DNA from 4 places in the Enterobacter cloacae subsp. cloacae ATCC 13047 genome. Region 1 is predicted to be linked to each of the others. Evidence: predicted binding sites of a transcription regulator. Region 1 holds the regulator's gene; each other region holds the start of a gene.
The links. Region 1 encodes CRP, which controls carbon source genes, mostly activating them, when cyclic AMP is high. Its sites were predicted from a motif close to ATGTGANNNNNNTCACAT; they were not measured.
Positions count from the first base shown of each region.

Region 2: a site for CRP is predicted at 2,586-2,603, ahead of hpt (hypoxanthine phosphoribosyltransferase). Genes of this name have one in related genera too.
Region 3: a site for CRP is predicted at 4,361-4,378, ahead of ECL_RS17085 (CidA/LrgA family protein). Genes of this name have one in related genera too.
Region 4: a site for CRP is predicted at 4,028-4,045, ahead of yrbN (protein YrbN). Genes of this name have one in related genera too.

Region 1 is NC_014121.1:4,840,048-4,845,778, forward strand. Features, by position in the region: gene ECL_RS23620 (IS4 family transposase) at 1-1,071, shown strand, start outside; gene ECL_RS23625 (OsmC family protein) at 1,167-1,571, opposite strand; gene crp (cAMP-activated global transcriptional regulator CRP) at 1,882-2,514, shown strand; gene ECL_RS23635 (YccS/YhfK family putative transporter) at 2,572-4,659, shown strand; gene argD (bifunctional acetylornithine/succinyldiaminopimelate transaminase) at 4,656-5,731, opposite strand, start outside.
Region 2 is NC_014121.1:934,436-940,166, forward strand. Features, by position in the region: gene cueO (multicopper oxidase CueO) at 1-1, shown strand, start outside; gene ECL_RS04485 (glucose/quinate/shikimate family membrane-bound PQQ-dependent dehydrogenase) at 133-2,523, opposite strand; gene hpt (hypoxanthine phosphoribosyltransferase) at 2,732-3,268, shown strand; gene can (carbonate dehydratase) at 3,328-3,990, opposite strand; gene ECL_RS04500 (ABC transporter ATP-binding protein) at 4,098-5,024, shown strand; gene ECL_RS04505 (ABC transporter permease) at 5,021-5,731, shown strand, end outside.
Region 3 is NC_014121.1:3,531,085-3,536,815, reverse strand. Features, by position in the region: gene mglC (galactose/methyl galactoside ABC transporter permease MglC) at 1-1,005, shown strand, start outside; gene ECL_RS17105 (hypothetical protein) at 1,066-1,344, opposite strand; gene sanA (outer membrane permeability protein SanA) at 1,361-2,080, opposite strand; gene cdd (cytidine deaminase) at 2,208-3,092, opposite strand; gene ECL_RS17090 (CidB/LrgB family autolysis modulator) at 3,222-3,917, opposite strand; gene ECL_RS17085 (CidA/LrgA family protein) at 3,914-4,312, opposite strand; gene dusC (tRNA dihydrouridine(16) synthase DusC) at 4,480-5,412, shown strand; gene yohP (small membrane protein YohP) at 5,503-5,586, opposite strand.
Region 4 is NC_014121.1:4,662,926-4,668,656, reverse strand. Features, by position in the region: gene truB (tRNA pseudouridine(55) synthase TruB) at 1-143, shown strand, start outside; gene rpsO (30S ribosomal protein S15) at 300-569, shown strand; gene pnp (polyribonucleotide nucleotidyltransferase) at 812-2,950, shown strand; gene nlpI (lipoprotein NlpI) at 3,059-3,943, shown strand; gene yrbN (protein YrbN) at 4,052-4,132, shown strand; gene ECL_RS22655 (DEAD/DEAH family ATP-dependent RNA helicase) at 4,125-5,731, shown strand, end outside.

The sequences.
Region 1 (5,731 bases):
GCAGTTGCCCTCACGCACGGTGCGGATCTGACCCTGACCAGCCTTGGTCGCTCTCTTCCCGGCAGGGCGCACGTCAAAAATAAAATTAAACGTGTTGACCGTGCCCTGGGTAATACCGCCCTTCACCGGGATATTCCCCGTATTCAGCACCTGCTCACACATACCATCACCTCCCTGATGCCCTTCTGTGTGATTGCTGTCGACTGGACAGGCTGGCATGACAGGAACTGGTATCTTCTGCGGGCAAGCCTGGTCTGTAATGGTCGCTCACTGCCGCTTATGAGTGAGGTTGTCCCCGCAGAGCTGGCGCAGAACAGCGATGTACAGTGCCGCTTCCTTGACCGCCTGCATGATGCCATCCCGAAAGATAAAGCCGTCACCATCATTACGGATGCAGGCTTCCGGACAGACTGGTTCCGGCATGTCAGCCAGCTGGGCTGGAGCTTCACCGGCAGGGTCAGGGGCTGCATCAGCTTCCGGCTGGACGGAGATAAAAAGTGGATGAAAATCAGTGAGCTTGAGGCTACCGGACAACCGGTCTGCGTGGGTTACGGTGTCCTGTCCCGTAAACCACGAACGCCCTGTTACGGCCGGTTCTATCTGCATAAGCGCCCTGACGCAGGGCGTCAGGGAAAAGGGGGGATGCCGAAAACACAGCGGGAACACCGCAGTAGCGCGCGGGAGCCCTGGCTGCTGTTCAGTAATGCAGAGGGACTGGAGCCGCACCAGATAATGGCCCTGTACAGCCGCAGAATGCAGATAGAACAAAACTTCCGGGACGACAAAAGTCCACGCTTCGGGTTCGGTCTGAGGCTGAGCCGGAGTCAGGGAAAAGGGCGACTGGAAGTGCTGAATATGGTCGCGGCAATGGCAAGCCTGGTGATGTGGCTGGCAGGTTACAGGGCAGAAAGGCAGTGTTTACACTGGCACTATCAGGCAAGCAGCATCAGGCACAGACGGGTTCTGTCATACCTGAGTCTGGCAGAAGAAGTCATCCGGCATGAGCCAGGAAAAGTGAGACGGCTGAATATAGTTAACGAGATGAAAAAGCTGGGAAAAGAGTACCAGTAATATGGTCATGGTGGCATGACCATATTACTGGGGATCCCTCAGCCCGGTGGGAGAGGGTTAGGGTGAGGGCATCAACACGCACGATGCCCCATCAATCACGCCTCGATCACTTCATACGAATGGGTAATTTTTACCGCTTTCTCCAGCATTAACGCCACAGAGCAGTATTTCTCCGCAGACAGATCCACCGCGCGTGAGACGGCAGCATCTTTCAGCGCGTTCCCGGTGACAACAAAATGCAGGTTAATGTGCGTGAACAGGCGTGGCGCCTCTTCGCGACGTTCTGACGTGAGCTTGACTTCACAGTCGGTCACATCATGACGGCCCTTTTGCAGAATCGACACCACGTCAATCGCGCTGCATCCACCTGCCGCCATCAGCACCATTTCCATTGGGCTGGGTGCTTTATCGCCGGAGTTACCGTCCATCAAAATCTGGTGTCCCGACGAGGACTCGCCCAGGAACGTTAAACCTTCTACCCATTTCACGCGCGCTTGCATATTCATTAGCTCCAACGTTGCATTTTTGGTGACAGATTACGCGTGCGTTACATTTCTCGCAATGGAAGGCGACCTGCGTCATGCTGAAGCGAGACACCAGGAGACACGCGGCGAAAGCTATGCTAAAACACTCTGGATGCTACAGTAATACATTGACGTTACACATGTATGCAGAGGACATCAAACTTTACTGGCTGCGAAACGTTACGACAGCCGACTTCCCAGGTATGGGTAAGAATTCGATTGCAACCCCAGAGTCCGGATGCATCTTATGACTCTGGTGACAGCTTATAACAGAGGATAACAGCGCATGGTGCTTGGCAAACCGCAAACAGACCCGACTCTCGAATGGTTCTTGTCTCATTGCCACATTCATAAGTACCCATCGAAGAGCACGCTGATTCACCAGGGTGAAAAAGCGGAAACGTTGTATTACATCGTCAAAGGCTCGGTGGCAGTGCTGATCAAAGATGAAGAAGGGAAAGAGATGATCCTTTCTTATCTGAACCAGGGCGATTTTATCGGTGAACTGGGCCTGTTTGAAGAAGGCCAGGAACGTAGCGCCTGGGTTCGTGCAAAGACAGCATGTGAAGTGGCTGAAATTTCCTACAAGAAATTCCGTCAGTTGATTCAGGTTAACCCTGACATCCTGATGCGTCTTTCTTCGCAGATGGCTCGCCGTCTGCAGGTGACATCAGAGAAAGTGGGTAACCTCGCCTTCCTGGACGTGACCGGCCGTATCGCGCAGACCCTGCTGAACCTGGCGAAACAGCCAGACGCTATGACCCACCCTGACGGCATGCAAATTAAAATTACCCGCCAGGAAATTGGTCAGATCGTCGGTTGCTCCCGTGAAACAGTGGGCCGTATCCTGAAAATGCTGGAAGATCAGAACCTGATCTCCGCCCACGGTAAAACCATCGTGGTTTACGGAACCCGTTAATCCCGATAAAACGGCGTGCCATCGCAAGGTGTCACGCCGTTTTTGTCTCTACTCCCCATGTGGCGCAGGCTGATTTATCACCCGGAAGTTAACTACGCACTGCGACAAACGCTGGTGTTGTGCCTTCCTGTGGCCGTGGGCCTGATCCTTGGGCATCTTCAGCAGGGGCTGCTGTTTTCACTGGTTCCCGCCTGCTGCAACATTGCCGGTCTCGACACCCCGCATAAGCGTTTTTTCAAACGTCTGATTATCGGCGGTTCGCTGTTTGCCGGGTGTAGCCTGGCCGTGCAGCTTTTGCTGGCCCGCGATATTCCGCTGCCGCTAATCCTGAGCGTGCTGGCGATGACGCTGGGGGTGACCGCCGAAATCAGTTCGCTGCACGCGCGGTTACTGCCCGCCTCACTCATCGCGGCCATCTTTACCCTGAGTCTCGCAGGTAACATGCCAGTGTGGGAGCCGCTGCTGATCTACGCCCTCGGTACGCTATGGTATGGCCTGTTTAACTGGTTCTGGTTCTGGCTGTGGCGGGAACAACCGCTGCGTGAATCCCTGAGCCTGCTCTATGTCCAGCTTGCGGAGTACTGCGAAGCCAAATACACACTGCTGACCCAGCATACCGACCCGGAAAAATCGCTACCGCCGCTGCTGACGCGCCAGCAGAAGGTGGTGGATCTGATAAGCCAGTGCTACCAGCAACTGCATATGCTGGCCGCCAACAAGAACCACGAATATAAACGGCTGCTGCGCACCTTCCAGGTAGGGCTGGATCTGCAGGAGCATATCTCCGTGAGCCTGCACCACCCGAAGGAGGTGCAAAAGCTGGTGGAGCGCAGCCATGCCGAAGCGGTGATCCGCTGGAACGCGCAGACCGTGTCCGCACGCCTGCGGGTACTGGCCGACGACATTCTTTATCACCGTTACCCCACCCGCTTTAACATGGACAAGCAGCTCGGCGCACTGGAGAAAATCGCCCGCCAGCACGAGGATAACCCGGTAGGCCAGTTTGCCGCCTGGCACTTCAGCCGTATTGCCCGCGTGCTGCGTACCCAGCGCCCGCTCTATCCCCGCGATCTGATGGCGGATAAGCAAAAGCGCCTGCCGCTACTGCCTGCGCTTAAAAGCTATCTCTCGTTTAAATCTTCCGCCCTGCGCAACGCCGCCCGGATTAGCGTGATGCTGAGCATCGCCAGCCTGATGGGCATGGCGCTGCATCTGCCCAAACCCTACTGGATATTAATGACGGTACTGTTTGTCACCCAGAATGGCTACGGCGCCACGCGGGTGCGTATTCTGCACCGGGCGGGCGGAACCATGGCGGGGTTGATTATCGCAGGCGTAACGCTGCACTTCCACGTGCCGGAAGGCTATACGCTGGCAGGCATGCTATTGATTACCCTGGTGAGCTACCTGATCATCCGCAAAAACTACGGCTGGGCGATGGTGGGCTTTACGGTCACGGCGGTATACACCCTGCAATTGCTTACGCTCAATGGCGAACAGTTTATTGTCGCCAGGCTTATCGATACCCTGATTGGCTGTCTGATTGCCTTTGGTGGTATGGTCTGGCTGTGGCCACAATGGCAAAGCGGCCTGCTCAGGCAGAACGCCCACGACGCGCTGGAGGCCGACCAGCAGGCTATCCGCCTGATCCTGAGCGACGATCCGCAGCCCTCCCCGCTGGCGTATCAGCGGATGAAGGTCAACCAGGCGCATAACGCCCTGTTCAACTCGCTGAATCAGGCGATGCAGGAGCCCGGCTTTAACTCGCACTATCTGGCGGATATGAAGCTCTGGGTGACGCACAGCCAGTTCATCGTCGAACATATCAACGCGATGACCACGCTGGCGCGTGAACATACCATGCTGACGCCAGACCTGGCGCAGCGCTATTTGCAGTCGTGTGAGATTGCCCTGCAGCGGTGTCAGCAGCGTCTGGAGTATGACGCGCCGGGTGAATCGGGGGATTCGAACATTCTGGAAGCGCCGGAAACGCTCACCCATGGGCCAATGAGCACCCTGGAGCAGCATCTGCAACGCATTCTGGGGCATCTGAACACCATGCACACCATTTCGTCGGTGGCATGGCGTCAGCGTCCGCATCACGGCATCTGGTTAACGCGGCGGTTAAAACGAACCGAGTATTAGCCTTTAACGATCTTCGCGACCGCCGCGGCAAAGCGGGTCAATCCATCTTCAATATCGTTCTCTTCGACCACCAGCGACGGCGCAAAGCGCATCACGTCCGGGCCGGCGTTGAGTACCATCACCCCTTCGTGAGCAGCGGCGTGCAGGAAATCGCGTGCGCGGCCTTTGTACTGCGGCTTCAGCTCAGCGCCAACCAGCAGTCCCATGCCCCGGATCTCGCTGAAGACGTCGTACGTTTCGTCGATCTGCTGCAGATGTTTCACGAACAGCTCGCGCTTCGCCTGAACGCCGCTTAATACCTCCGGCGTATTGATGATATCAAACGCCGCACCGGCGATGGCGCAGGCCAGCGGGTTTCCGCCGTAGGTGGAGCCGTGAGAGCCAACGTGGAACGCGGAAGCGATCTCCTGGGTGGTGAGCACCGCGCTGACCGGGAAGCCGCCGCCGAGCGCTTTGGCGCTGGTCAGAATATCCGGCGTCACGCCGTAGTGCATATAGGCGAACAGGGAGCCGGTACGCCCCATCCCACTCTGGACTTCATCAAACACCAGCAGCGCCTGATGCTGATCGCACAGCGCGCGCAGCCCTTTGAGGAATTCCGGCGTTGCCGCCGTCACGCCACCTTCACCCTGAATCGGCTCAACCACGACCGCGCAGGTATGGTCATCCATCACCGCTTTCACCGCATGCAGATCGTTAAACGGCACATGAATGATATCGGCGGGTTTCGGACCAAAGCCGTCGGAATACTTCGGCTGGCCGCCAACGGAAACGGTAAACAGTGAACGACCGTGGAAAGCGTTATGGAAAGCGATGATTTTGGTTTTGTATGGGCTGTGGCGTGTGGAAGCGTAGTAGCGCGCCAGCTTGAAGGCGGTTTCGTTGGCTTCGGTCCCGGAGTTCATAAACAGCACGCGCTCGGCGAAAGTCGCGTCAATGATCTTGCGCCCCAGGCGCAATGCCGGTTCGTTGGTAAAGACGTTGCTGGTGTGCCACAGGGTTTCGCCCTGGGTTTTCAGTGCCTCGACCAGTGCAGGATGGCAATGCCCCAGCGCCGTCACCGCAATCCCCC
Region 2 (5,731 bases), 1.4 Mb from region 1:
AAAAAGCCGGGTGGCGGCTTCGCCTTACCCGGCCTACATTTCGCAGGTGCGGCCTGATGCCCTCACCCTGGCCCTCTCCCGGTGGGAGAGGGAACAAACATAAAAACGGCAACCGAGGTTGCCGTTTTGCATTTATTTTGCGTCATCCGGCAACGCATAGGCGACAATATAGTCGCCCATCTTCGTGCCAAACGAACCGTGACCGCCCGCAGAGATGACAACGTACTGCTTGCCATTCACTTCATAGGTCATCGGCGTTGCCTGCCCACCGGCTGGCAGACGGCCTTGCCACAGTTTCTCACCGTTGGTCATGTTGTACGCGCGCAGGTAGTTATCTGCGGTTGCCGCGATGAACAGCACGTTACCGGCGGTGGAAATTGGGCCACCCAGCATTGGCATACCCATGTTGAACGGCACCGGAACCGGCATCGGGAACGGCATGCTGTCCTGCGGGGTACCAATACGTTTTTTCCACACGATCTGGTTGGTTTTCAGATCCAGACCGGAGATATATCCCCAGGCAGGCTGTTTACACGGCAGACCAAACGGAGACAGGAACGGATTCAGGGTCACGCCAAACGGTACGCCATACTGCGGCTGAATACCGGCTTCGGTACCGCTGCCTTTCGCGTCTTTCGGCTGCTCCATCGGGTTACCCGGACCACGTGGGATCAGTTTAGAGACAAACGGCAGCGCCATCGGGTTGGCGATCGCTACCTGGCGGTTAGGGTCAACGGAGATCCCGCCCCATTCGAACATCCCAAGGTTACCCGGGAAGACCAGCGTGCCCTGCTCAGAAGGCGGGGTAAAGATGCCTTCATAGCGCAGCTGATGGAACATTACGCGGCACACCAGCTGGTCAAACATGGTGGCACCCCACATGTCTGCGCCGCTGAGGTCTTTCTTCGGACGGAAGCTCAGTTCGGAGAACGGCTGCGTTTTAGTGACGTAATCGCCTTTAGCCGCGCCCTGAGGAACCGGTTTTTCCGGTGCAGGCACAACCAGCTCGCCGTTACGACGGTCCAGTACGAAGATGTTACCGGTTTTCGCCGGAGCATAAATCACCGGAACGGTTTTGCCGTTAACGGTAATGTCCGCCAGCGTTGGCTGGGACGGCATATCCATATCCCACAGATCGTGGTGTACGGTCTGGTAGCTCCACGCCAGTTTACCGGTGGTCGCGTTCAGCGCCAGAATGGAGCTGGCATAACGTTCCTGCTCAGGGGTACGGTTACCGCCCCAGATATCAGGCGTGGTCACGCCCATTGGCAGGTAGACCAGATCCAGCTTCGCATCATACGCAGCCGGTGCCCAGGAGTTTGGCGAGTTGAAGGTAAAGGTGTGTTCATCAGACGGGATCGCATTAGGATCTTTCGCGCCCGGATCGAAGGCCCACAGCAGTTTACCGGTATTCACGTCGAAACCACGGATAACGCCAGAGGTTTCGCGGGTGGAGAAGTTATCCGTGACCGAACCAGCAATCACGATGGTTTTATCAGTGATGATTGGCGGTGAGGTGGGTTCATACAGACCCGGCGTGGTGTCCGGCATGTTGGTCTGCAGGTTCAGGATACCTTTGTTGGCGAAGGTTTCGCACAGCTTGCCCGTTTCGGCGTTAATCGCGAACAGGCGGCCATCGTTCACCGGCAGCATAATGCGGCGAGGACAGTCGGCAATGACGTCCGGGCTGGCATTATCCGCACGCGCTTCGTGGTAAGAGACACCGCGGCAGGTGATGTGCTGGAACGACGGGTTGGAGTTCAGCTGCGGATCGAAGTGCCATTTCTCTTTACCGGTGGCCGCGTCGAGCGCGAACAGACGCTGGTGCGCCGTACACAGATAAAGCATGTTGCCCACTTTAATTGGCGTCACTTCGTTGGTCAGTTCACCCGGATCGTTTGGCATCTTCAGATCGCCGGTACGGAATACCCAGGCTTCTTTCAGGTTTTTCACGTTGTCCGCGTTGATCTGCTTCAGCGGGGAGTAGCGCTGACCTTCCTGGTTACGGCCATACGCTGGCCAGTCGCCGTCAGCCACCTGCGAGATAGCCGCCGCAGGGGTGGATTCTGCATTCAGCGTACCGTTGATCTCCTGCGGGTCGTTAAAGCCGGCCCAGGTCAGGATACCGCCACTGATTAGCAGAGCGACAAGCAGCGCCGCAACGGCACCGCTGGAAGGCACAATCAGGCGACGCCAGACGAACGGCAGGATCAGCCAGATACCGAAGAAGACCAGAATGTCGCTGCGTGGCGTCAGTGCCCAGAAGTCGAACCCGACTTCCCAGACGCCCCAGATCATGGTTGCGAGGAGTAATGCCGCATAAAGCCACAGTGCGGATTGTTTTCTACGCCAGAGCAGAACAGTTACGCCAAGCATAACCAGGCCCGCAATGGGGTAGTACCAGGAGCCGCCAATTGCGACCAGCCAGACGCCACCGATTAACAGGTACAGGCCGCAGAAGGCGGCGAATAACGCTGTTAGTGTCACCAGTAGACGCGGCTGTTTAGAGTTTGTTTCAGCCATAGAAAGTGTACTCGTCAGTTTTTGTTAATAATTTGCTAGCAACTAATTATAGGTATTAACAAGTGTGATCGGAATCACAATATTTGCTTTTTATAACTCATACGCCAGGCTTAGCCATTTGCTGATATAATGGCTGGCTTGCGTATCGATGCCGGAATAACACTCATCCGCATTGAGAGATTTTCATTAAAATCATATGGTTAGTAATATGAAACATACTGTTGAAGTGATGATCCCGGAAGCCGAGATCAAAGCGCGTATCGCCGAACTGGGTCGTCAAATCACCGAACATTACAAGGACAGCGGCAGCGAAATGGTGCTGGTTGGTCTGTTGCGTGGCTCTTTCATGTTCATGGCAGACCTGTGCCGTGAAGTGCAGGTGTCACATGAGGTCGATTTTATGACCGCCTCCAGCTACGGCAGCGGCATGTCCACAACCCGTGATGTGAAAATCCTGAAAGATCTGGATGAAGATATTCGTGGCAAAGATGTGTTGATCGTCGAAGACATCATCGACTCCGGTAACACGCTTTCTAAAGTGCGCGAGATCCTGAGCCTGCGTGAGCCGAAATCCCTGGCCATCTGTACTCTGCTGGATAAACCAGACCGCCGTGAAGTGCAGGTACCGGTGGAGTTTGTTGGTTTCTCTATTCCGGACGAGTTCGTCGTCGGTTACGGTATTGACTACGCGCAGCGTTACCGCCATCTGCCGTATGTTGGGAAGGTTGTGCTTCTGGACGAGTAGTGCGGCCTGGTGCCCTCACCCCAGCCCTCTCCCACAGGGAGAGGGAGAAAATCCCCGCTTTATTTATGGTTCACATGCTTAAGCTTGAGGTTGGCAATGCCCGAACGGTAACGCTGCTCCAGCGTTTCGCGGTTGGTGGCGGTCACTTCCAGATTGCGCAGCAGGCCGTCGTGAATGCCGTACGCCCAGCCGTGGATAGAGACCTTCTGCCCGCGCTTCCACGCTGACTGCATGATCGTTGAATGACCCAGGTTATACACCTGCTCCATCACGTTCAGTTCACACAGCGTGTCCATCCGGCGCTCCTGCGGCATTTCACCCAGCAGTGAGCTATGTTTGAACCAGATATCGCGGATGTGCAGCAGCCAGTTATCGATGAGCCCCAGTTCCGGGTTTTCCACAGCGGCCTGCACGCCGCCGCAGCCGTAGTGACCGCAAATAATGATGTGCTCGACCTCCAGGACGTCTACGGCGTACTGAACGACAGACAGGCAGTTGAGATCGGTATGAATCACCAGGTTGGCAACGTTACGGTGAACAAACAGTTCGCCGGGCTCAAGGCCCGTCAGTCGCTCAGCCGGAACACGGCTGTCGGAACATCCAATCCAGAGAAAGCGTGGATTCTGCGCTTGCGCGAGCTTTCCAAAAAAACCGGGGTCTTCCTCCACCAGCATTTTTGACCATAGTGCATTGTTGCTGATGAGTGTATCTATGTTGTTCATGGAGGTTAGCGACCTGTAACCAAGTGATTGCGTTGCGCTACTATAGGGTAACCCGACTTTTAATGAAACCACACAACGTGTGTCAGAACCTAAGGTAAGTTTAATTCATGGCGATTGCACTGGAGCTTGAGCAGCTTAAAAAAACCTATCCGGGCGGCGTTCAGGCGCTACGCGGGATAGATCTCAAAGTAGAAGCGGGGGATTTCTATGCGCTTCTGGGGCCGAATGGCGCGGGGAAATCGACGACCATCGGCATTATCAGCTCGCTGGTCAATAAGACCTCTGGCCGGGTCTGCGTGTTTGGCTACGATCTGCAAAAAGATGTAGTCAACGCCAAACGTCAGCTCGGTCTGGTACCGCAGGAGTTCAACTTCAACCCGTTTGAGACGGTGCAGCAGATCGTCGTCAACCAGGCGGGCTACTACGGCGTTGAGCGAAAAGAAGCGTTAGCTCGCAGCGAAAAGTACCTGAAGCAGCTTGATCTATGGGAAAAACGTAACGAACGTGCGCGTATGCTGTCTGGCGGCATGAAGCGCCGTCTGATGATTGCCCGTGCGCTGATGCATGAGCCAAAACTGTTGATCCTCGACGAGCCCACCGCCGGGGTAGATATTGAGCTTCGTCGCTCAATGTGGGGGTTCCTGAAAGATCTCAACGACAAAGGCACCACCATTATTTTGACGACGCACTACCTTGAAGAAGCGGAAATGCTGTGCCGCAACATCGGCATCATTCAGAACGGCGAGCTGGTGGAAAACACCTCAATGAAGGATCTGCTCTCGAAGCTCAAATCAGAAACGTTCATTCTGGATCTGGCGGCAAAAAGCGCGCTGCCGAAGCTTGAAGGGTACCAGTATCGCCTGGTCGACACCTCCACGCTGGAGGTGGAAGTATTGCGGGAGCAGGGCATTAACAGCGTCTTCTCCCAGTTGAGTGCCCAGGGCATTCAAGTTTTAAGTATGCGTAACAAAGCGAACCGACTGGAAGAGCTGTTTGTCTCTCTGGTGCAGGATAAACAAGGAGACAAGGCATGACGCATCTATATTGGGTCGCGCTGAAAAGCATCTGGGCGAAAGAGATTAACCGCTTTATGCGCATCTGGGTACAAACCCTGGTGCCGCCGGTGATCACCATGACGCTCTATTTCATCATCTTCGGTAATCTGATTGGTTCCCGCATTGGTGAGATGCATGGCTTTACCTATATGCAGTTTATCGTTCCGGGTTTGATCATGATGGCGGTGATCACCAACGCCTATGCCAACGTGGCTTCGTCTTTCTTTAGCGCTAAGTTCCAGCGCAACATTGAGGAGCTGCTGGTGGCACCGGTGCCAACGCATGTGATCATCGCGGGTTACGTCGGCGGTGGTGTGGCGCGCGGCCTGTGCGTCGGGATACTGGTGACGGCTATCTCCTTGTTCTTCGTGCCGTTCCAGGTGCACTCCTGGCTGTTCGTAGGGCTGACGCTGCTGTTGACGGCGATCCTGTTTTCGCTTGCCGGTCTGCTGAACGCGGTGTTTGCCAAAACGTTTGACGATATCAGCCTGATCCCGACCTTTGTGCTGACGCCGCTGACCTATCTGGGTGGGGTGTTTTATTCCCTGACGCTGCTGCCGCCGTTCTGGCAGGCGTTGTCGCACCTGAACCCGATTGTCTACATGATCAGCGGTTTCCGCTTCGGCTTCCTCGGCATTACTGACGTACCACTGTTCACTACCGTTGCGGTGCTGGTGGTGTTTATC
Region 3 (5,731 bases), 1.3 Mb from region 1:
GCGTTAAATAAAAAAAGTTTTCTCACTTATCTGAAAGAAGGCGGTATTTACGTTGTTCTTTTAGTATTGCTGGCCATTATCATTTTCCAGGACCCTACGTTCTTAAGTCTGCTGAACCTGAGTAACATTCTGACTCAGTCTTCCGTGCGTATTATCATCGCTCTGGGCGTGGCGGGGCTCATCGTCACCCAGGGGACTGACCTTTCTGCAGGGCGCCAGGTCGGCCTCGCGGCGGTGATCGCGGCAACCCTGTTGCAGTCGATGGAAAACGCCAACAAGGTGTTCCCGGAAATGGCGACCATGCCCATTTTCGTGGTGATCCTGATTGTCTGCGCCATCGGTGCGGTGATTGGTCTGATCAACGGTATTATCATCGCTTACCTGAACGTGACGCCATTTATCACCACCCTGGGTACGATGATCATCGTTTACGGTATCAACTCCCTGTACTACGACTTCGTCGGTGCGTCCCCCATCTCGGGCTTCGACAGCGGCTTCTCGACCTTCACGCAAGGATTTATTGCGCTGGGCAGCTTCCGCCTGTCGTATATCACCTTCTACGCGTTGATTGCGGTGGCGTTCGTCTGGATCCTGTGGAACAAAACCCGCTTTGGTAAGAACATCTTCGCTATCGGGGGTAACCCGGAAGCAGCGAAAGTGTCCGGCGTGAACGTGGCCCTGAACCTGCTGATGATTTATGCCCTGTCCGGTGTGTTCTATGCCTTCGGCGGGATGCTGGAAGCGGGCCGTATCGGCTCTGCCACCAACAACCTCGGCTTTATGTACGAACTGGATGCGATTGCCGCCTGCGTGGTGGGCGGGGTCTCTTTCAGCGGCGGTGTGGGTACTGTGCTCGGCGTGGTCACCGGTGTGATCATCTTTACGGTCATCAACTATGGTCTGACCTACATCGGCGTGAACCCGTACTGGCAGTACATCATCAAGGGCGCCATTATCATCTTCGCGGTTGCGCTGGACTCACTGAAATACGCGCGTAAGAAGTAATAGAAGTAAAAAGAAGCTCGTCGTAGTTTGTGCTGCGACGAGTTTTTTTTGGATATATATTTACTCGTGCAAAAAGCCTATTTCGTGAAGGTATAACCACAAGGTGCAATAAAGCATCGTTGCCATCAGTCCAACTATCAACAACGTTTCCCATATCAGGATGAGGCAAAAAATTATTGGTTCATCACGACGATAAATGGGTTCAAGTCTCCTGGCACCAAAAAAAGGGTAGTAACGGATGTGAGTGATACCTTTTTTCCAGGCTCTGAAATTTTGGAAAAGCAACCAGAAACCGACGATCTCTACGGCAGCCGTAAATAATACATAATCTGTTTGCATAACCTGGCTCCTGCCATTATTTTCCTTGTTTTTTCTGCATATCCAGCAACTGCTCCGGCGTCACCGCCGGATAACCCTGCGCATCTTCCGGCACTTCATGCATGGCCGGAATTGGCACCAGTGGGCCTAAAAAGCGCGGTTCACGTTTGAAGATATAGAGATCGGCCAGCGCGCCAAAGCGAGCGCCAAACTCACGCACGCGCACGCTCAGCATATCTTTTGGCGAGGGCACCGCATAACACTGCGCCTGAATGCCCATGTGCAGCGCGATAAACAGCGCACGCTCGCAGTGGAAGCGCTGGGTGATGATGATGAAGTCGTTGGTGTCGAACACTTTGCGCGTGCGCACGATGGAGTCGAGCGTGCGGAACCCGGCGTAGTCGAGCACGATATCTGCCGGATCAACGCCTGCGGCAATCAGGTCTTTGCGCATGGTGACCGGTTCGTTGTAGCTTTGCAGCGCGTTATCGCCGCTTAACAGCAGGTAATTGACCTTGCCGCTGTTGTAGGCGTTGAGCGCGCCCTGAATGCGGTAGCGGTAATACTGATTGATGACACCGGTGCGGTAATACTTTGCGGTGCCGAGCACCACACCCACCTGGCGATAGGGCAGGTCCTGCAGGTCATCAAAAATGTAGGGGGCCGTTTTCCAGCTCATCCACCGGTCGAGACCCAGCACGATCAACAGCAGTATGCCGACCAGGACAGACAGGCTGTAAAAAACGCGCTTTAACATGCAGATGGCTCGTACCGAAGGTGAATTTAACTCAGGCTACTGTACCCGCCTGGTTAGCGCAAGAAACAGCGCATCAACTGAAGGCTTTTTCAGCAAAACGGGCGGGCATGTCTGCCCGCCAGAAGGATCACGCCAGCAATACACGCTCGATTGACGTGCAGCCCAGCGCTTTCAGGGTGGCGGCGGTGGCATCCCATTGAATCAGCGGTGCATCGGCAATTTCTGCCAGAATGGCGCGCTGAATATCCGGGTAGTCATAGCCGTTCAGACTCAGCAGGTTCAGTGCGCCCTGCAGCGGTGGCAGCGTTGGGTTAAACGCGGCGTTTTCGGCATAGCTGCCGCTAAAAATACGCCCATCGCGGCATTGCAGTGCCACGCCGCTCGGGGATTTGCTGTACGGCGTATGGCTCTTGTTGGCAGCGCGAATGGCCGCCTGGGTCAGGTCATCACCGGTCAGCGTGTAACCGTGATCCTGCTCGTCCATCAGCAGGGTTTTGATTTCAAGATCTTTCGGACCAAAGGCGTCAGGCAGGTAGTCGCCCAGCGTGTGCGGCGCGCGACCCGGCAGATTGATGCGCAGCTGCAGCCCGCTGTTCAGTTCATTCATAAACTGACGGCAGTGCCCGCACGGGGTGTAGTTCACGGTAATGGCGCTCAGGGCCTTTTCGCCGCGCAGCCAGGCGTGGCTGATGGCGCTCTGTTCCGCATGAACAGTCTGCTGCATGGTTGCGCCCAGGAACTCCATGTTTCCGCCGAAGTACCAGGTTCCGCTGACGCCGCGCGCAATGGCGCCAACGTTAAAGTGGGAAAGATCGGCACGTGCACAGGCGGCAGCCAGCGGCAGCAATGCGAAAGCCAGCGCGTCTTCGTCAAGATCCGTGGCCTGTTTCAGCGTGGTGATCTGCTCAGCGGTGAGCAGGGCGGGGAAATGCTCATCCGCCAGAATCGGGGCCAGAGCTGATTGCAATTTCTCTGCAAGCCGGGCGAAAGCCGCTTGAAAACGTGGATGCATGGCGTTTGCCTCATAAAGGTTAATGGATCGGTAGTGTACGGAGCCGCTGGGGCTTTATATGTGATCCATATCTCATTATGTATGCAACTTATGAAAACAAAATGAAATTTGCGCGACGCATCGCAAATTTTAGCCCATCACCGCCAGAATCACGGGGAAAATGAACGGCGCCATCAGCGAGGTCATGATTCCGCAGATCACCAGTGCCAGCGAGCTGAACGCCCCCTCCTGGTAATCCAGCTCCGCACAGCGGGCGGTGCCCAGCGCGTGCGACGCGGTGCCCATCGCCAGACCGCGTGCGGCTTTAGTATGAATGCGCATGACATTGAGCAGGGTATGGCCAAACACGGCGCCCAGTATGCCGACAAAGATCACGCACATGGCGCTGATGGCAGGAATGCCGCCGAGGCTACCGCCCACGGCCATGGCGATAGGCGTGGTTACCGATTTCGGCAGAATAGAGGCGGCAATTTGCGCAGAGGCCCCCATCAGCAGTGCGACTGAAGTACCGGTGATCATCGCCACCAGGCTCCCCACAAAACAGATGGTAATAATGGATTTCCAGCGGGCGCGGATCTGGTGCAGCTGTTCATATAAAGGAAATGCGAGCGCGACCACGGCGGGTTGTAGCAGGTCGTTTAAAATTTTGCTGCCGGCAAAGTAGCGTTCGTAAGGAATACCGGTAAGCAGCAGGAACGGGATAATCACCACCATCGCCACCAGCAACGGGTTAAGCAGCGGCATCTTGAACCGGGCGGCAAGTTTGCGCGCCGCGAAGAACACCGCCAGGGTTAATGGCAGCGACCACCAGATATTGGCCATCATTGTTTTGTTCCTTTCTGTCCAACCACTTTACGTTCGCCATGTACCAGATGCGAACTCCAGCTCACCACAAGGAAAACCACCAGCGTACTGACCGCGCAGGAGACGACAATCGGGCCGAACTGGGCTTTAAGCAGATCGAAGTACTGCATGACCCCGACGCCAATCGGCACGAACAGCAGCGCCATATAGCGAATAAGAACGAAGCAGCCGAGGTTGACCCACTTAGCGGGCAGAATTTGCAACGCCAGCAGAACAAAGAGGATCAGCATGCCGATAATGCTGCCGGGAATGGTGATAGGAAGCAGGGAAGCGATGAAAATCCCGGCGTACAGGCAGGCGTAAATCAGGACGAATGCGCGCAGATATTGCCAGATAATGTTCAATGATTTTCTCATGGTTAAAATCCTTGCTGAAACGCATTCATCATACAATTAAACCCGAAAGTGTGCCATGGATCACATCATGAATTTTAAGCATACCCGTCATTCCAGAATAGAACGTCGTGCTTTCAACATACATACAGAGCGATTACTATAGCGCGTCTTTTTTCACAGGTACTGCTATGCGTGTTTTACTGGCCCCAATGGAAGGCGTGCTCGACTCCCTCGTGCGCGAACTTCTGACCGAGGTAAACGATTACGATCTCTGCGTGACGGAGTTTTTGCGCGTGGTCGATATGTTGTTGCCGGTAAAATCGTTCTACAGACTCTGCCCGGAGCTGCACCGTCAGAGCCGGACTACCTCCGGCACGCTGGTGCGTATTCAGCTGCTGGGCCAGTATCCTGAATGGCTGGCCGAGAACGCCGCCCGTGCCGTCGAGCTGGGCTCTTACGGGGTTGATCTCAACTGTGGCTGCCCGTCGAAGCTGGTGAACGGCAGCGGCGGCGGGGCGACGCTGCTAAAAGATCCTGAGCTGATTTACCGTGGCGCGAAAGCGATGCGTGAAGCCGTGCCTGCTCATTTGCCGGTGACGGTGAAAGTGCGCCTGGGCTGGGACAGCGACGCGCGGCAGTTTGAAATTGCCGATGCGGTGCAGCAGGCCGGGGCTACTGAACTGGTGGTGCATGGCCGCACCAAAGAAGATGGCTACAAAGCCGAGCGCATTAACTGGCAGGCAATTGGTGAGATCCGTAAACGCCTCAGCATTCCGGTGATCGCCAACGGGGAAATCTGGGATTACCAGAGCGCGCAGGCCTGTCTCAAAGCCACCGGCTGCGAGGCGGTGATGATCGGCCGCGGGGCATTGAATGTGCCTAACCTCAGCCGGGTGATTAAATATAACGAGCCGCGTATGCCGTGGGCTGATGTTGTTACGCTGCTGCAAAAATATAGCCGTCTGGAAAAGCAGGGCGACACCGGGCTATATCACGTGGCGCGCATCAAACAGTGGCTCAGCTATTTACGCAAAGAGTACGATGAAGCGCTGGGGTTATTTCAGGAGATTCGGACATTACAGACTTCTGCGGATATTGCGCGGGTGATCCAGGCAAAATAATAAGCGTGTGACCGCAATTATCGCTGTGAAGCGCTGGACCAGACGCATGGGCTGGTTGACCTTTGCCCGGCGCGGTGCCGGGCAAAGAAATCAGAAAATCATCTTGAACACACCCGTTACCACCAGCAGTCCTATCAGAAATATAATTAAAATGACCCACAATAATATTTTCATTCCCTTCTCCTGCGTATGTATGTCAACAGTAAGTGTAGCAGGCAATTTATAATTTAGATGAATTTGTTAATTTGAAATATTCTCGGCATGTATAATTTTCTAATTACAAAAATGTATGACAATTTGCGCATTGCCACGCATTACT
Region 4 (5,731 bases), 180 kb from region 1:
TTCGGACCACGAATGCACCGCTGGAAGGCCTGGTACGCGTGACCGAAGGGGATGACGGTAAGTTTATCGGCATGGGTGAAATGGACGGTGAAGGACGCGTTGCGCCCCGCCGTCTGGTGGTGGAATACCCGGTCGAAGGCTGACGGCGATATCAGCTCACCTTGCGGTAAACCGGTGAGGCGAGTAGAATATCGCGGCTTAACGTCCGGCAAATTGTTTAACAATTTTGCGGGGCGTATACGGGGATCGCTGAATTAGAGATCGGCATCCTTACATTCTTTATACTTTGGAGTTTGAAAATGTCTCTAAGCGTTGAAGCTAAAGCTAAAATCGTTTCTGAGTTTGGTCGTGGTACTAACGACAGCGGTTCTACCGAAGTTCAGGTTGCACTGCTGACTGCACAGATTAACCACCTGCAGGGTCACTTTGCAGAGCACAAAAAAGATCACCACAGCCGTCGTGGTCTGCTGCGTATGGTTTCTCAGCGTCGTAAACTGCTCGACTACCTGAAACGTAAAGATGTTGCACGTTACTCCGCGCTGATCGAGCGTCTGGGTCTGCGTCGCTAAGTCTTGCGAGTTTCAGAAAAGGGGGCCTGATGGCCCCTTTTTTCAACCGGACCGCAGCAATTCACTGGAAACTATTGTATTGTTGCTATAAATGATCTTCCTTGCAGAGGTTCGCGCGGCTAATGAGAGGCTTCACCCATGGGGGTGTTGGTTGTCATTAGTCGCGAGGATGCGAAGAAGGTCGGGTTAAATCGTCAGCACACCGGTGGTGTGCTGTCAAACATTTAAGAAAGGACAGAATTTTGCTGAATCCGATCGTTCGTAAATTCCAGTATGGTCAGCATACCGTCACGCTGGAAACCGGCATGATGGCACGTCAGGCTACTGCTGCCGTTATGGTAAGCATGGATGACACCGCGGTATTCGTGACCGTTGTTGGCCAGAAAAAAGCTAAACCAGGTCAGGACTTCTTCCCACTGACCGTTAACTACCAGGAGCGTACTTACGCTGCCGGTAAAATCCCGGGTGGCTTCTTCCGTCGTGAAGGCCGCCCAAGCGAAGGCGAAACCCTGATCGCGCGTCTGATTGACCGCCCGGTTCGTCCGCTGTTCCCGGAAGGCTTTGTAAACGAAGTGCAGGTTATCGCGACCGTGGTTTCCGTTAACCCACAGGTTAACCCGGATATCGTTGCGATGATCGGTGCCTCCGCTGCGCTGTCTCTGTCCGGTATTCCATTCAATGGTCCTATCGGTGCCGCGCGCGTTGGTTACATCAACGACCAGTACGTGCTGAACCCGACTCAGGAAGAGCTGAAAGAAAGTAAGCTGGACCTGGTTGTTGCCGGTACGGAAGCCGCCGTTCTGATGGTTGAGTCTGAAGCAGAGCTGCTGAGCGAAGACCAGATGCTGGGCGCTGTGGTCTTCGGCCACGACCAACAGCAGGTTGTTATCCAGAACATCAACGAGCTGGTGAAAGAAGCCGGTAAACCGCGTTGGGACTGGCAGCCTGAAGCCGCTAACGACGCGCTGAACGCACGCGTTGCTGCACTGGCTGAAGCGCGTCTGAGCGATGCGTACCGTATCACCGACAAGCAGGAGCGTTATGCTCAGGTTGACGTGATCAAAGACGAAACCATCGCCACGCTGGTTGCTGAAGACGAAACGCTGGACGCTAACGAGCTGAGCGAAATTCTGCACGCAATCGAGAAAAACGTTGTTCGTAGCCGCGTACTGGCTGGCGAGCCGCGTATCGATGGCCGTGAAAAAGACATGATCCGTGGTCTGGACGTACGTACTGGCGTACTGCCACGTACTCACGGTTCTGCGCTGTTCACCCGTGGCGAAACGCAGGCGCTGGTTACCGCGACCCTGGGTACTGCACGTGACGCACAGATCATCGACGAACTGATGGGCGAGCGCACTGACAGCTTCCTGTTCCACTATAACTTCCCTCCGTACTCCGTAGGGGAAACCGGTATGGTGGGTTCGCCTAAGCGTCGTGAAATTGGTCACGGTCGTCTGGCGAAGCGCGGCGTGCTGGCAGTGATGCCAGACGCAGACAAATTCCCGTACACCGTTCGTGTGGTTTCTGAAATCACCGAATCCAACGGTTCTTCTTCCATGGCTTCCGTGTGTGGTGCCTCTCTGGCGCTGATGGATGCAGGCGTGCCAATCAAAGCCGCCGTTGCGGGTATCGCAATGGGTCTGGTGAAAGAGGGCGACAACTTTGTTGTTCTGTCTGACATTCTGGGCGACGAAGACCACCTGGGCGATATGGACTTCAAAGTGGCGGGTTCCCGCGACGGTATCTCTGCACTGCAGATGGATATCAAAATTGAAGGTATCACCAAAGAGATCATGCAGGTTGCTCTGAACCAGGCTAAAGGTGCGCGTCTGCACATCCTGGGCGTGATGGAACAGGCTATCAACGCGCCACGCGGTGATATCTCCGAGTTCGCTCCGCGTATTCACACCATCAAGATCAATCCAGACAAGATCAAAGATGTTATCGGTAAGGGCGGTTCCGTGATCCGTGCGCTGACCGAAGAGACCGGCACCACCATTGAAATCGAAGATGACGGTACGGTGAAGATCGCAGCGACCGACGGCGAAAAAGCGAAATTCGCGATTCGTCGCATCGAAGAAATCACTGCAGAAATCGAAGTGGGACGTATCTACAATGGTAAAGTGACCCGTATCGTTGACTTTGGCGCGTTCGTTGCCATCGGTGGCGGTAAAGAAGGTCTGGTACACATCTCTCAAATCGCTGACAAGCGCGTTGAGAAAGTGACCGATTACCTGCAGATGGGTCAGGAAGTACCGGTTAAAGTTCTGGAAGTTGACCGCCAGGGCCGTATCCGTCTGAGCATTAAAGAAGCAACCGAGCAGTCTCAGCCAGCTGCTGCGCCAGAAGCACCGGCAGCAGAACAGCAAGGCGAGTAAGGTTGCCATTTGCCCTCCGCATCGCGGAGGGCCATTATCAGGCAGGACGCCTTGTTAAGCCGCCGGGGGACAGGACGTTCATCCAATAGTTGTCTTCGGGAGTGGGAAATGAAGCCTTTTTTGCGCTGGTGTTTCGTTGCGACAGCTTTAACGCTGGCAGGATGCAGCAACTCTGCCTGGCGTAAGAGCGAAGTCCTCGCAGTGCCATTGCAACCGACTTTGCAGCAGGAAGTGATTCTGGCACGCATGGAACAAATTCTTGCCAGTCGGGCTTTAACCGATGACGAACGCGCACAGCTTTTATATGAGCGCGGAGTGTTGTATGATAGTCTCGGTCTGAGGGCATTAGCGCGAAATGATTTCTCACAAGCGCTGGCTATCCGACCTGATATGCCTGAAGTATTCAATTACTTAGGCATTTATTTAACGCAGGCAGGCAATTTTGATGCTGCCTATGAAGCGTTTGATTCTGTACTTGAGCTTGATCCAACTTACAACTACGCGCACTTGAATCGCGGTATCGCATTGTATTACGGCGGTCGTGATAAGTTAGCGCAAGATGATCTGCTGGCGTTTTATCAAGACGATCCTAATGATCCTTTCCGTAGCCTGTGGCTTTACATCGTTGAGCAGAAGCTCGATGAGAAGCAGGCAAAAGAGGCACTGAAACAGCGCTTCGACAAATCGGACAAGGAACAGTGGGGATGGAACATTGTCGAGTTCTACCTGGGCAACATTAGCGAAGCAACGCTGATGGAACGCCTCAAGGCGGACGCAACGGATAACACCTCGCTCGCTGAGCATCTCAGTGAAACCAACTTCTATTTAGGTAAGTACTACCTAAGTCTGGGGGATAAGGACAGCGCTACGGCACTGTTCAAATTAGCGGTTGCTAACAACGTACACAACTTCGTTGAGCACCGTTATGCATTGTTGGAATTATCGCTCTTGGGCCAGGAGCAAGATGACCTGGCAGAATCGGACCAGCAATAGCTGACGACATAAACATCAGCCCGTAATCTTTTTGATTGCCATCACCTTCACTGGTGAGGGCGTTGTTGTTCGTCAATACACCTAATTTGAGCCGGTTCACACTTTTCAATGAAAATTGCAGATCATTTTCACGATGAGCTAAGTAGACTGGCCGCCATTGACATTGAGGCACTCGTACTACATGGCTGAATTCGAAACCACTTTTGCAGATCTGGGCCTGAAGGCTCCTATCCTTGAAGCTCTTAACGATCTCGGTTACGAAAAACCATCTCCGATCCAGGCAGAATGTATCCCACATCTGCTCTCTGGTCGTGACGTGCTGGGCATGGCCCAGACTGGTAGCGGCAAAACCGCAGCATTCTCGCTGCCGCTTCTGAACAACATTGATCCGGACCTGCGTGCACCGCAGATCCTCGTCCTGGCTCCAACCCGTGAACTGGCGGTTCAGGTTGCGGAAGCGATGACGGAATTCTCTAAACACATGCGCGGCGTAAACGTGGTAGCCCTGTACGGCGGCCAGCGTTATGACGTGCAGTTACGCGCCCTGCGCCAGGGCCCACAGATTGTTGTCGGTACGCCGGGCCGTCTGCTGGATCACCTGAAGCGCGGTACACTGGATCTCTCTAAACTGAGCGGTCTGGTACTGGATGAAGCCGACGAAATGCTGCGTATGGGCTTCATCGAAGACGTAGAAACCATCATGGCGCAGATCCCGGAAGGTCATCAGACCGCTCTGTTCTCTGCCACCATGCCAGAAGCAATCCGTCGCATTACCCGCCGCTTCATGAAAGAGCCGCAGGAAGTGCGCATTCAGTCCAGCGTTACCACTCGCCCGGACATCAGCCAGAGCTACTGGTCTGTGTACGGCATGCGCAAAAACGAAGCGCTGGTGCGTTTCCTGGAAGCGGAAGATTTTGATGCGGCGATTATCTTCGTTCGTACCAAAAACGCGACCCTGGAAGTGGCTGAAGCCCTGGAGCGTAACGGCTACAACAGCGCAGCGCTGAATGGCGACATGAACCAGGCTCTGCGTGAGCAGACGCTGGAGCGTCTGAAAGACGGTCGTCTGGATATCCTGATTGCAACCGACGTGGCAGCACGTGGTCTGGACGTTGAGCGTATCAGCCTGGTTGTAAACTACGACATCCCAATGGACTCTGAGTCTTACGTTCACCGTATCGGCCGTACCGGTCGTGCAGGTCGTGCGGGTCGTGCCCTGCTGTTCGTTGAGAACCGCGAGCGTCGTCTGCTGCGTAACATTGAACGCACCATGAAGCTGACCATTCCGGAAGCGGAGCTGCCAAACGCAGAACTGCTGGGCAAACGCCGTCTGGAAAAATTCGCCGCGAAAGTCCAGCAGCAGCTGGAAAGCAGCGATCTGGATCAGTACCGTGCGCTGCTGGCGCAGATTCAGCCAACCGCTGAAGGCGAAGAGCTGGATATCGAAACGCTGGCTGCAGCACTGCTGAAGATGGCACAGGGCGAACGTACCCTGATCGTGCCACCAGATGCACCGATGCGTCCTCGTCGTGAGTTCCGCGATCGTGACGATCGCTTCGAACGCCGTGGTGACCGTAACGATCGTGGCCCACGTGGTGACCGTTCAGAGCGTGGTGGCGAAGACCGTCCACGTCGTGAGCGTCGTGACGCTGGCGAAATGGAACTGTACCGCATTGAAGTGGGCCGTGATGATGGTGTTGAAGTTCGTCATATCGTTGGCGCGATCGCGAACGAAGGCGACATCAGCAGCCGTTACATCGGTAACATCAAGCTGTTCGCATCTCACTC